Regions from separate parts of the Proteus appendicitidis genome, predicted to be linked through region 4. Evidence: predicted binding sites of a transcription regulator. Region 4 holds the regulator's gene; each other region holds the start of a gene.

Region 1 (3,217 bases), 2.0 Mb from region 4:
CCCAGTAATTCCGATTAACGCTTGCACCCTCCGTATTACCGCGGCTGCTGGCACGGAGTTAGCCGGTGCTTCTTCTGCGGGTAACGTCAATTGACAAAGGTATTAACTTTATCACCTTCCTCCCCGCTGAAAGTACTTTACAACCCTAAGGCCTTCTTCATACACGCGGCATGGCTGCATCAGGCTTGCGCCCATTGTGCAATATTCCCCACTGCTGCCTCCCGTAGGAGTCTGGGCCGTGTCTCAGTCCCAGTGTGGCTGATCATCCTCTCAGACCAGCTAGAGATCGTCGCCTAGGTGAGCCATTACCTCACCTACTAGCTAATCCCATATGGGTTCATCCGATAGCGCAAGGTCCGAAGAGCCCCTGCTTTGGTCCGTAGACGTCATGCGGTATTAGCTACCGTTTCCAGTAGTTATCCCCCTCTATCGGGCAGATCCCCATACATTACTCACCCGTCCGCCGCTCGTCAGCAAGAAAGCAAGCTTTCTCCTGTTACCGCTCGACTTGCATGTGTTAGGCCTGCCGCCAGCGTTCAATCTGAGCCATGATCAAACTCTTCAATTAAAAGTGTTTGATGCTCAAAGAAATCGAAAACTTAGCTATTCATAAATGAATTTACTTTTGTTGTTCACTCTTCAAGACTTGATACATCTAATATTTTAGAAGATATCGTCTCTGCGAGTGCCCACACAGATTGTCTGATAATTTGTTAAAGAGCGGTGCAACTTTCGCTGCCGTTTCCGGTCTTCTGCGTTGTTGCGAGGAGGTGCATTCTACATCTTCCTCATTCAGTGTCAAGCGTTTATTTTCAAGGCTTTTCACTTTTTTCTTCGTTCTCTCGGCTAACTCACTTAGCGTGGTTTGCCGTGACAACGAGGACGCATTATAGGGAGTTTTCTGAGGCTGGCAATAGTTTTTTTAAGAAAAAAAATCGTTTGCTTAATTCCACAGCAAAACGCCCACTTATACGCACTTATCAACAATTTTATCCACAGACTGCCTTTTTACATAAAATTAGCATGTCAAACGCAAACGTTTGCGCTATTATGACGGTCGATTAAGTAAGATTGATTTTGTGTCCATCTTCTGAAATGTTAGTTAAGCAAACACAATTTCACTGTATTAATGTGATTTAACTCTACCATTACTACCGTTATACCAAACCCAAGGGATAAAACTCATGCAACATCTTCGTCCTATCCGCCGTGCACTTTTAAGTGTGTCTGATAAAGCAGGTATTTTAGAATTTGCTAAAGCACTTGTTGAAAGAGAAGTAGAACTCTTATCGACAGGCGGAACCGCACGTCTATTAGCAGAAGCTGGCTTACCGGTTATTGAAGTCTCCGATTACACAGGTTTCCCAGAAATGATGGATGGCAGAGTGAAAACGCTGCACCCTAAAGTACATGGTGGAATTTTAGGTCGTCGTGGGCAAGACGATGCAATTATGGAAGAACATGAAATTCGTCCTATCGATATGGTCGTCGTAAATCTTTATCCTTTCGCTAAAACAGTCGCTCGCCCAGATTGCTCATTAGCAGATGCTGTGGAGAATATCGATATTGGTGGACCAACCATGGTTCGCTCTGCCGCGAAGAATCATAAGGATGTGACGATTGTAGTAAATAGTAATGACTATGAAAGAGTGATTGAAGAAATGGATAATCACGAGAATAGCCTTACTTTAGATACACGCTTTGATTTGGCGATTAAAGCTTTTGAACATACAGCGGCTTACGACGGAATGATTGCTAACTACTTTGGTCAAAAGGTTGCACCTTATTATGGTGATACTTCACAACCATCAGGCACTTTCCCTCGTACCTTAAATCTGAACTATATAAAGAAACAAGATATGCGTTATGGTGAGAATGCTCATCAGCAAGCCGCTTTCTATATAGAAGAGAATATAGAAGAAGCGTCTATTGCCACTGCAAACCAATTACAAGGCAAAGCGCTTTCTTATAATAACATTGCAGATACTGATGCAGCGTTAGAATGTGTGAAATCATTCTCCGAGCCTGCTTGTGTTATTGTGAAACATGCAAACCCGTGTGGCGTTGCAATTGCGAACACTCTCACACAAGCATATGACAACGCATTTAAAACCGATCCAACTTCTGCATTTGGTGGCATTATCGCATTTAATCGTCCATTAGATGCAAAAACAGCAAGTGCAATCATTGAACGTCAATTTGTCGAAGTGATCATCGCTCCTTCTATTAATGAAGATGCACTAGCAATTTTAGAAACAAAACCAAATGTTCGTGTATTAGCTTGCGGTCAATGGCAAGAAGCTAAACCAGCGTTAGATTTCAAACGTGTTAATGGTGGGCTGTTAGTTCAAGATCGTGACTTGGGTATGGTAAAAGAAGAAAACTTAAGAGTGGTTACTCAGCGTCAACCAAGTGAACGTGAACTTAAAGATGCACTGTTTTGCTGGAAAGTCGCAAAATTTGTAAAATCAAATGCTATTGTTTACGCTAAAAACGATATGACCGTCGGTATTGGCGCAGGACAAATGAGCCGTGTGTATTCTGCCAAAATTGCGGGTATTAAAGCCGCTGATGAAGGTTTAGAAGTTGCAGGCTGTGCAATGGCATCAGATGCATTCTTCCCATTTCGAGATGGTATTGATGCAGCCGCACTTGCTGGTGTGACTTGTGTTATTCAACCTGGTGGCTCAATTCGTGATGATGAAGTGATTGCAGCTGCAAATGAACATAACATCGCAATGATATTCACCAATATGCGCCACTTCCGTCATTAATAGGGTATTGATATGAAGATTTTGATTATTGGTAATGGCGGTCGTGAACATGCTTTAGCTTGGAAAGCGGTTCAATCACCGCTTACTACACAAGTCTTTGTTGCACCGGGTAATGCTGGAACAGCGTTAGAGCAAGGCGTACAAAATGTTGCAATCAGTGCAACGGATATTCCTGCATTAGTTGCCTTTGCGCTAGAAAATAATATTGATTTAACGATTGTTGGCCCTGAAGCCCCACTTGTTATTGGTGTTGTTGATGCCTTTAAAGCAGCGGGGCTGACCATTTTTGGCCCAACAAAAGGTGCCGCTCAATTAGAGGGTTCGAAAGCCTTCACAAAAGATTTTTTAGCTCGTCATAAAATTCCAACTGCGGATTATCAAAATTTTACAGAAATAGCACCTGCACTTGAGTACCTCAATAAAGTGGGCGCACCCATTGTTAT
Region 2 (3,217 bases), 1.4 Mb from region 4:
AGAAAATAGAAGCCACTGACAAAAATGATCAATCCGATAAGTAGTGTAAGACGAACATTTAATTTACGGATCAATAACGTAGGTAAAAAACTCGCAAGACCGCAGGTTAATCCTAATAGCGTAAAGCCAAGACCTGCCTGAGTCCAGTTCCACTCTAGCTCGCTTATCATGCTAGGAAGAACAACACCTAAAGAAGTAAATGTGGTTGCGGTAGCTAAAAAATACACAAAACCCAATAATATCAGCATACTCCACTGATAAACGGGTCCAAAAATCTGTTGCGTGACTTGCATCCTGACTCCAGCAAATGGGTGCAGTAACCTGAATAATCAGGAGAAAATAGCGAATAACAGACCTCTTTATCTGAGGTCTGTTCGTTTAAAGGCTATTATTCTCTAACTTTATGAGTCGGACTGCTAGCTTAATTTTTCTAAAGCCCATTTGATAGGGTACTGATAGGCATCATCAAGCATGGAGCTTAATGATTTGAGTGTCTCTTTTAAGGGGGTATTATCGCGATGCACAAGATTGAGATGACCCACTTTACGAACGGGGCGAACTTCTTTTTCATACCAATGTAAATGAACTAATGGCAATGAAAGCCATTGAGGATTGACATCAGTACCAATCAAATTAACCATTACTGCTGGTTGGCAAACCTCAGGTTTTGGCATCGGTAAATCTAAAATTGCACGTAGGTGTAACTCAAACTGGCTAATTGAGGCACCATTTTGTGTCCAATGCCCACTGTTATGAACTCGAGGGGCTAATTCGTTAATAAGTAATTTATTACCAACGATAAAGCACTCCATTGCCATTACACCGACATAATTGAGCTTATTAAGGATGGCTGTCAGCATTTTTTCTGCTGATTGTTGTAGTTCTGATGCAGGGGTTGGTAATGCCACACTCATGCGTAAAATGCCATCTTGGTGAAGATTATGAGTTAAAGGATAGAAAACACAGTTTCCGCTACAATCTCTGGCACCCACTAATGAGACTTCACCTGAAAAGGGAATACCTTGCTCAACAATACATTCACCATAAATTTCAGCCGGTAATTGCTGTTCTTCACCGGGATGAATGCGCCATTGACCACGACCGTCATAACCACCAACACGGCGCTTTACAATAATAAAATCACCCAGTTGAGCGAAGATATCAGACCATTGTGTTGGTGACGTTAATGGCTGCCAAGGTGCTGTTGCTAAGCCCAATTCATCGAGAAGCTGTTTTTGAGGCAATCTATCGGCAAGCAATGGAAAAATATCACGGTTTACAAAGTTAGTATGACGTTCTAACTCTTTGGTGAGTGCAGTTTCAGGCCAGCGCTCAATTTCTGCTGTGATGATACTTTTTTGATAGGGAACGGCTTCTGGCTCGGCATCTAATCCTATTGGATAAACGGCAATTCCTAAAGGCTCTCCAGCTTGTCTTAGCATTCGCCCTAATTGACCATTTCCAAGAACACAAACTGGCTTCATAGTGCCTCCCTTGGATCTGGGTTATTTAATACATCGTTAGTTTGTGCTGTGCGCCATGCTGTTAGTGCTTCAAAAATAGTAGGGGAGTGTAATGCTAAAATTTGAGCGGCTAATAAAGCAGCATTAGCAGCACCTGCTTTCCCAATTGCTAATGTTCCCACAGGAATACCTTTTGGCATTTGCACAATAGAGTAAAGGCTATCAACACCGCTTAATGCTGCACTTTGAACAGGAACACCTAATACAGGAACGAGTGTTTTTGCTGCGAGCATTCCTGGTAAATGGGCTGCACCACCTGCTCCTGCAATAATGACATCAAAGCCATTACTTTTTGCTTGTTCTGCAAAGCTAAATAGCTTATCAGGGGTACGGTGTGCAGAGACAATCTCAACATGATAAGGAAGTTGTAGTGCGTCTAGTACATCAGCGGCATGAGACATTGTTGCCCAGTCACTTTTAGAACCCATTACAATGGCGATACGAGCGGAAGAGGTATTTAGACCAACTTGAGAAGACATTACTTAACTGCTCCTGTAAGCATAAACGGATATAGCCTAATAAACTGAGCATGATAGTATCACGCTAACACGCACAGGAAAACGTTTGCGTAAAGAAAAAATGGGCTTTTTTTGAAGAAAATAAGCAAAATAACTTAGAAAGGAAATTGAATAAGTTCTATTTTTTCCGCAGTCACTTTAAACATAGAACCTTCAGTATGCCAAGCACCTAATACACCTCGATAATGTATTTTATCATCAATGTTGACGGTGTGAATTGCTGGGCGATGCGTATGACCGTGGATCATCCATTCGGTATTGAAATGCTTAAAAGTGTCTATCACCGCTTGCGGGTTAACATCCATAATGGCATCTGATTTGTACTGATTTTCGTGCTGGCTACGTGAGCGCATTTTGTCAGCGATACGCAGTCGAATAAATAGAGGGAGTAGTGAGAATAGGCGCTGAATAAATTTATTATGTACTTTTTTACGATAGCGTTGATAAGCTTCATCGTCAGTACAAAGCGTGTCACCATGTAAAATCAAGATACGATGCTGTTCAATTTCGAGCACTTTTTCTTGTGGAAGTATGGTGATACCACTCTCTTTTGCAAAACGAGAGCCAATTAAAAAATCACGATTTCCATGAATAAAATAGCAAGGCACCCCTGCCTTTTTTAGCGTCATCAGAGCTTGAGCAATTTGTTGATGTAAAGGATTAGGATCATCATCACCTATCCAAAAATCAAAAAAGTCGCCTAAGATATAAAGTGCTTTTGCATGAATAGCTTGTTCTTTTAAAAAGCGAAGAAAACCGGCAGTGATTGCCGGTTCATGTTCACTTAAATGCAGGTCTGCAATAAAAAGCGTACACATAAAAAGTGAGGCTTATTCGCTAACCGTTACACTTTTAATGACGATATCTTCACGAGGAACATCTTGGTGGAAACCGCTACGACCAGTAGAAACCGCTTTGATTTTATCAACAACGTCCATGCCTTCAACAACTTCAGCAAAGACACAATATCCCCAACCATTTGCATTTTCAGCACGGAAGTTTAAGAAATCGTTGTCTGCAACGTTGATAAAGAATTGAGCAGTAGCAGAATGTGGATCGTTTGTACGAGCCATTGCTAATGTACCGCGGTTGTTTGCTAGGCCATTGTTTGCTTCGTTTCTTACAGGTGCTTTGGTCGCTTTTTGGTTCATACCCGGTTCAAAGCCACCACCTTGG
Region 3 (3,217 bases), 1.1 Mb from region 4:
CCGATCCCCCCAGCTAACATAATTGGTTTATGGTAACCGCGAATTTCAACACCATTGTGGCTATTGACTTGTTCTTCATAGGTTCTGAAATAACCTAATAATGCCGGACGACCGAATTCATTATTAAATGCCGCACCACCTAATGGACCTTCCGTCATGATGTCTAATGCATTAACAATACGCTCTGGTTTACCAAAATCTTCTTCCCAAGGCTGTTCAAATCCGGGAATACGTAAGTTAGAAACCGAAAATCCAACTAGACCCGCTTTAGGTTTTGCACCACGCCCAGTAGCACCTTCATCTCGAATTTCACCGCCTGAACCTGTTGCTGCGCCCGGCCAAGGTGAAATAGCTGTTGGGTGGTTATGTGTTTCTACTTTCATCAAGATATGTACAGGCTCTTGATGGTAGTGATAATGCCCTTTGTCTGTATCAGGATAAAAACGTCCCGCCACAGAGCCTTCCATTACTGCCGCATTATCTTTATAAGCTGACATGACATAATCAGGAGTTTGCTCAAACGTATTTTTAATCATTTTAAATAATGATTTATCTTGAGCTTTACCATCAATTATCCAATCCGCATTAAATATTTTGTGGCGACAGTGTTCAGAGTTAGCTTGTGCAAACATATAAAGCTCTACATCTGTCGGATTACGCTGTAAGCGGTTAAAAGCATCGACTAAGTAATCAACTTCATCGTCTGCCAGCGCTAATCCCATTTCGATATTCGCTTTTACTAGTGCATCTTTACCTTTTGCAAGGACATCAATCGTTTTTAATGGTGCTGGAGTTTGTTCGGCAAAAAGTGCATTTACATCTTGATAATTTAAGAAGATGGTTTCCATCATTCGGTCATGAATAAAACCATAAAGTTGTTGCCACTGATTGTCTGTCATCGTACCGCATTCAATAAAGTAGGCGATACCACGTTCAATTCGGACAACCTTGGCTAAACCACAGTTATGTGCAATATCTGTCGCTTTAGAAGACCAAGGTGAAATTGTTCCTGGACGAGGTGTAACAACTCGCATTTCCCCAACAGGCTCATGTTCTGTTAATGAAGGTCCATAATGCAGTAGTTGGCGTAATTTAATTTGATCATCTTCAGATAACTGCCCTTCCACTTTCGCGAAATGAACAAATTCCGCGTATATACCTTGTACAGGAAGATCATTTTCCTGACATAGAGTGAGTAATTTATTAATACGAAACGCGGATAAAGCGGGGGAGCCACGCAGGATTTCCATAGTATTGAGTTCTCTCTTTTAGCAGCTAACCTGACCAATCATTCAGGGGAAACGCGCCTAGTATAATAGAATAACCGCTCAGACGAAACCGTTTGCGTGAACAAAATAACGGCATTTAACTTAGCGTGTTTTAATGATTAATTGGTGTAATCAAGTTGCGTCTTGCCAATATGTTAAGCAAAATGCTCGATTACTGGAAATTTATCCATGTTAAAATGACGATTTTACACACAACAATAAACAACGTTAACGAGAACCAACCTATTGAATAATATAAGGATAAACTATTTCGTTATCGTTATCATAGCGCTCTTTTCAGCGGCTATTATCGCGTTGAATATTACATGGCCAGATAGGCAAAAAGCGCAGATAAATAAGATTTTATCTCGTGGTGAGTTAAGAATTAGTACGATACCTTCACCATTGATAACGATGAACGATAAAAAGGACCCCGTAGGTTTCGATTATGAATTAGTGAAACGCTTTGCTGATTACCTAGGCGTGAAACTTGTCGTTAATATGCGGACAAATATCAACCAAATGTTTGATGATCTGGAGAATAATAGAGCTGATTTTATCGCCGCCGGATTACTTTATAATAAAGAGAGATTAGATACGACACGCAGTGGCCCTGCTTACTTTTCAGTTTCTCAACAGCTTATTTACCGTAAAGGGACATTAAGACCACGTAGCTTTGATACGTTAGATGGGCGTCTTGTTGTTACTGCTGGCTCTGCTCATGCAAGTTTATTGCGAACATTAAAAGAGACGCAATATCCTGAGCTTGAATGGGAAGAATCAGATAATCAGACAACCTCACAGCTGCTAGAAGCATTATCTGAAGGCAAAATAACCTATGTGTTAGCAGATTCTATCAGTGTTGCAGTACAACAACGCATTCATCCTAATGTTGCCGTAGGGTTTGAAGTCACAGAAAGCCGTCCACTAACGTGGTATCTGCCAGATGGTGAAGATAATAGCTTATATGCCGCGATGCTCGATTACTTTAATCAATTATCTCAAGAAGATGTGTTAGCAAGACTTGAAGAAAAGTATTTTGGTCATGTCGGTACATTTGATTACTTCGATACTATCTCTTTTATTACGGCAATAGATTCTATTTTGCCAAACTATCAGCCTCTTTTTGAAAAGTATGCAGATACTTTCGATTGGCGGTTATTGGCTGCTATGGCATGGCAAGAATCACACTGGGACCCTCATGCGACATCACCAACTGGAGTTAGAGGATTGATGATGTTAACTCGCCCTACTGCATCGAGTATGGGCGTTACTGACAGGCTTGATCCCGAAGAGAGTGTTCGAGGGGGAGCACAATATCTTAAGCATCTCCTTTCGCGCTTGCCGGATTCTATTCCAGAAGACGAAAGAATTTGGTTTGCATTAGCCGCATATAATATGGGATTTGGTCATATGCTTGATGCCAGAAGGCTTACTGAGCAACAAAATGCCGATCCTGATAGTTGGCTAGATGTAAAATCAAGATTACCTCTACTTAGCCAAAAGAAATATTATGCAGACCTGCCTTATGGCTATGCTAGAGGGCATGAGGCTTATCGCTATGTTGAAAATATTCGACGATATCAACTTAGCCTTGTCGGTTACCTTCAAGCCAAAGAGAGCAAAAATAAAATATTATCTAAAGATAAAGAGACTGATAACGATGAAGAGCAAGAAAGTTCATCATTATCATTGACTCAAGATATGGCTTATCAATAATTTTTGCAATTAAAACAGCATATTAAACAACATAGCCTCTTTTATAGAGGCTTATTTATTTCATTTCTGCCATTCAAAAATCACTCCAACCATTAAAGCAACCCCCAACTTAATGTTTTCTTAATATTAAAAATTGTTACATTTGATCATGCCATTTTTTACCTAAAATAGGGAAAATTCATGTGTTAAAAAATGTAACACTTATTAGCCAAAAAACTCAGCTAGTGAGT
Region 4 (3,217 bases):
TACTTGTGAAACGGGAATATTTGGTTAATGCTGTGAAAAATTTTCAAAGGAATAAACTCTATGTGGTCAGAATACTCTTTAGAAGTTGTTGATGCAGTTGCAAGAACAGGAAGTTTTAGCTCCGCTGCTCAAGAATTGCACAGAGTGCCATCCGCCGTTAGTTACACAGTTCGGCAATTAGAGGAATGGCTTGCCGTTCCTTTGTTTGAGCGCCGTCACCGTGATGTAGAATTAACCGATGCAGGTAAAATTTTCATCAAAGAAGCACGATCTGTTATCAAAAAAATGAATGACACTCGGCATCTTTGTCAACAAGTTTCTAATGGGTGGCGCGGTCAATTTAGTATAGCAGTTGATGGCATTGTTAAACCTGAAAGAACACAACAACTTATTCTCGATTTCTACCGCCATTTTCCTGATATTGAGCTGTATGTCTACCCTGAAGTGTTTAATGGCGTATGGGACTCTTTAGTTAATGGTCGTGTTGATTTAGCAATTGGTGCAACAAGAGCCTCACCAATTGGTGAACGTTATAGTTTTAGAGATATGGGATTTATGCCTTGGCGCTGCGTTTGCCATGTTGATCACCCTTTAGCGAAAGCACAACATCCATTAACGGATGATGAGATGCGCCCTTATCCTAGTTTATGTTTAGAAGATACCTCACGCAGTTTACCAAAGCGTGACACTTGGGCGCTCAATAATCAGCGTAGAATGGTTGTCCCGACATGGGATATGGGGCTTGAATGCTTGTTAGCGGGATTATGCGTAGGAATGGTGCCTTGGCACCGCGCTGAGCCTTTAATTGAACAAGGTAAGCTGGTTACTTTACAACTAGCACAACCATTGCCAGACAGCCCATGCTGCCTGACGTGGGTAGATAAAAGTGAATCACCCGCTTTGACATGGTTGCTAGATTATCTTGGAGATAGCCAAACCTTAAATGAGGAATGGCTTCGCTAGAAATCAGATAGCTGAATAAATCTGAATTAACGACGGTAGTCAATAAAAGGACCGTCAGCAACTGAACGGCGCTCAACTAATCGTGGATGAACTTCGATTGTTTGGGCGTCTTCGCGTTTATTGACGATGCGATCAAGCAACATTGATAATGCCATTTGACCTAAACGTTCTTTTGGCTGGTGGACGGTCGTTAGTGCGGGTGTAAAATAACGTGCATTACGAATATTGTCGTAACCCACAATAGAAATATCGAAAGGAACGCGCAGACCAAGTTCATCCGCAGCACAAATTGCGCCCATCGCCATCACATCACCACCACAAAAAACAGCAGTAGGGCGATGTTTTTGATTTAGCATTTGGTACATGGCTTTATAACCCGACTCTGGCTCAAAGTCGCCTTGTACAATCCACTCATCTTTTACTGTGATTTTTGCTTCTTCCATGGCTTTTAAGAAACCTTGTAAGCGACCACCACCAGTATTACGTTCTAATGGACCAGGAATAATACCAATATCACGATGACCACGCTCAATAAGGTAACGACCTGCAATATAACCACCATGGAAAGCATTATCGATAATGGTATCTGTAAAGTCACCACGCGCTTTGCCCCAATCCATGACAACCATTGGAATATTACGATAGCCCTCTAAAAGTGTAAGAAGGTGATCGGGATATTCAGAACACATGACTAACAATCCATCAACACGTTTTTGTGCCAGCATCGCTAAATAGGCTTTTTGTTTATCAAGGTTATTATGTGAATTACATAAAATCAGTGTGTAGCCTTTGCTATAACAACTATTTTCAACCGCTTCAATCACTTCAGCAAAGTAAGGAGCCTCACTGGACGTGGCTAACAGGCCAATAGATTTGGTGTGATTGACTTTTAAACTACGCGCAACGGCACTAGGCGAATAATTTAATTCTTTTATAGCGGCCCAAACTGCTGCCCGTGTGTTCTCAGCAACAAAACGTGTTTTGTTGATCACATGAGAAACAGTCGTGGTTGATACGCCTGCGCGTTTTGCCACGTCTTTTATTGTTGCCATGGTGTGGAAAACTCCTGACCTTCATTGGTCTCTTTTATCTAATTTTATGGTTTAACTGCCAGTATAGTCATACATAGGGCAAACACTGGCAATAATTTAGCGATTAGCTGTGAATTTTGTATGATCTAGCTCAAAAGTGAAAGTATTAATCAATGTTATAAATTGTGCACTGGTCGCTATTTTAGCAAATATTGATATGTAATAATAATTAACCATGACAATGTTATGGTTAAAAATGTGTATTATAATCATTTTGAGGGAGAAATAGATGGATACGGATCTGAAATTTGGTTTGAGTACAGCAGTAGCAGCGCTTGTTATGATCGTTTTATTTTCGACTATGTTGTTCTAATCACCGCTTTATAAAATATCCGATCAATTTAAATAATAGATTATCGAATATCTGAATATAACAAAGGGCTGAAGGCCCTTTGTTATTTTGTCACCAAAAATGAATCTCAATCACTCACCTTTGATTATCACGCTCTATTAAGCAAGGTTAGCTTCAACAAATGACCAGTTAACTAATGCCCAGAACTCTTCTAAATATTTAACGCGCGCATTACGGTAGTCGATGTAGTATGCATGTTCCCATACGTCTACTGTTAACAGTGGTTTGTCTGCGCCTGAAACTGGCGTTGCAGCATTAGACGTATTAACAATTGCAACTGAACCGTCGGCTTTTTTAACTAACCAAGTCCAACCTGAACCGAAGTTTTTAGCTGCCGCATCATTAAATTGCTTTTTGAACTCTTCAAAAGAGCCAAATGCTTTGTTGATAGCATCAGCAATTTTACCTGTTGGTGCGCCGCCTGCGTTTGGTGCTAAGCAGTTCCAGTAGAAAGTGTGGTTCCATACTTGAGCAGCATTATTAAAGATACCACCATCAGTAGATTTGATGATTTCTTCTAAGGATTTGCTTTCTAAATCAGTACCTTTAACCAGATTATTTAAATTGGTTACATAGGTTTGGTGGTGTTTGCCGTAGTGATATTCTAAAGTTTCTTTAGAGATGTGTGGCTCAAGAGCATCTAACGCATAAGGTAATTTTGGTAATTCGAAAGACATTGCGTACTCCTTTAAACTATCTATTTCGGGTTTTGTGCCTAAAATCATTCCATCAAAATCATTTGAATTGATAGAATGAGGCAAATGAATCACTAAGTTGTTACTATTTTGCTAATTATTTTAACAAAAATCTG

Evidence for each region. Region 4 encodes PurR, which represses purine synthesis genes. Its sites were predicted from a motif close to CANGCAAACGTTTGCNTG; they were not measured.
Region 1: purH (bifunctional phosphoribosylaminoimidazolecarboxamide formyltransferase/IMP cyclohydrolase) is a predicted target of PurR. The motif match lies at 1,030-1,047, and genes of this name have one in related genera.
Region 2: purE (5-(carboxyamino)imidazole ribonucleotide mutase) is a predicted target of PurR. The motif match lies at 2,077-2,094, and genes of this name have one in related genera.
Region 3: purL (phosphoribosylformylglycinamidine synthase) is a predicted target of PurR. The motif match lies at 1,332-1,349, and genes of this name have one in related genera.

What each region holds. Positions count from the first base shown of each region.
Region 1 is NZ_CP127389.1:3,721,879-3,725,095, forward strand. It holds rRNA gene QQS39_RS16995 (16S ribosomal RNA) at 1-568, opposite strand, end outside; gene purH (bifunctional phosphoribosylaminoimidazolecarboxamide formyltransferase/IMP cyclohydrolase) at 1,185-2,774, shown strand; gene purD (phosphoribosylamine--glycine ligase) at 2,787-3,217, shown strand, end outside.
Region 2 is NZ_CP127389.1:3,134,073-3,137,289, reverse strand. It holds gene QQS39_RS14545 (MFS transporter) at 1-293, opposite strand, end outside; gene purK (5-(carboxyamino)imidazole ribonucleotide synthase) at 417-1,484, opposite strand; gene purE (5-(carboxyamino)imidazole ribonucleotide mutase) at 1,481-2,002, opposite strand; gene QQS39_RS14530 (UDP-2,3-diacylglucosamine diphosphatase) at 2,137-2,859, opposite strand; gene ppiB (peptidylprolyl isomerase B) at 2,872-3,217, opposite strand, start outside.
Region 3 is NZ_CP127389.1:2,785,982-2,789,198, forward strand. It holds gene purL (phosphoribosylformylglycinamidine synthase) at 1-1,250, opposite strand, end outside; gene mltF (membrane-bound lytic murein transglycosylase MltF) at 1,515-2,987, shown strand.
Region 4 is NZ_CP127389.1:1,715,586-1,718,802, forward strand. It holds gene punR (DNA-binding transcriptional activator PunR) at 61-963, shown strand; gene purR (HTH-type transcriptional repressor PurR) at 990-2,015, opposite strand; gene cydH (cytochrome bd-I oxidase subunit CydH) at 2,284-2,367, shown strand; gene sodB (superoxide dismutase [Fe]) at 2,505-3,083, opposite strand.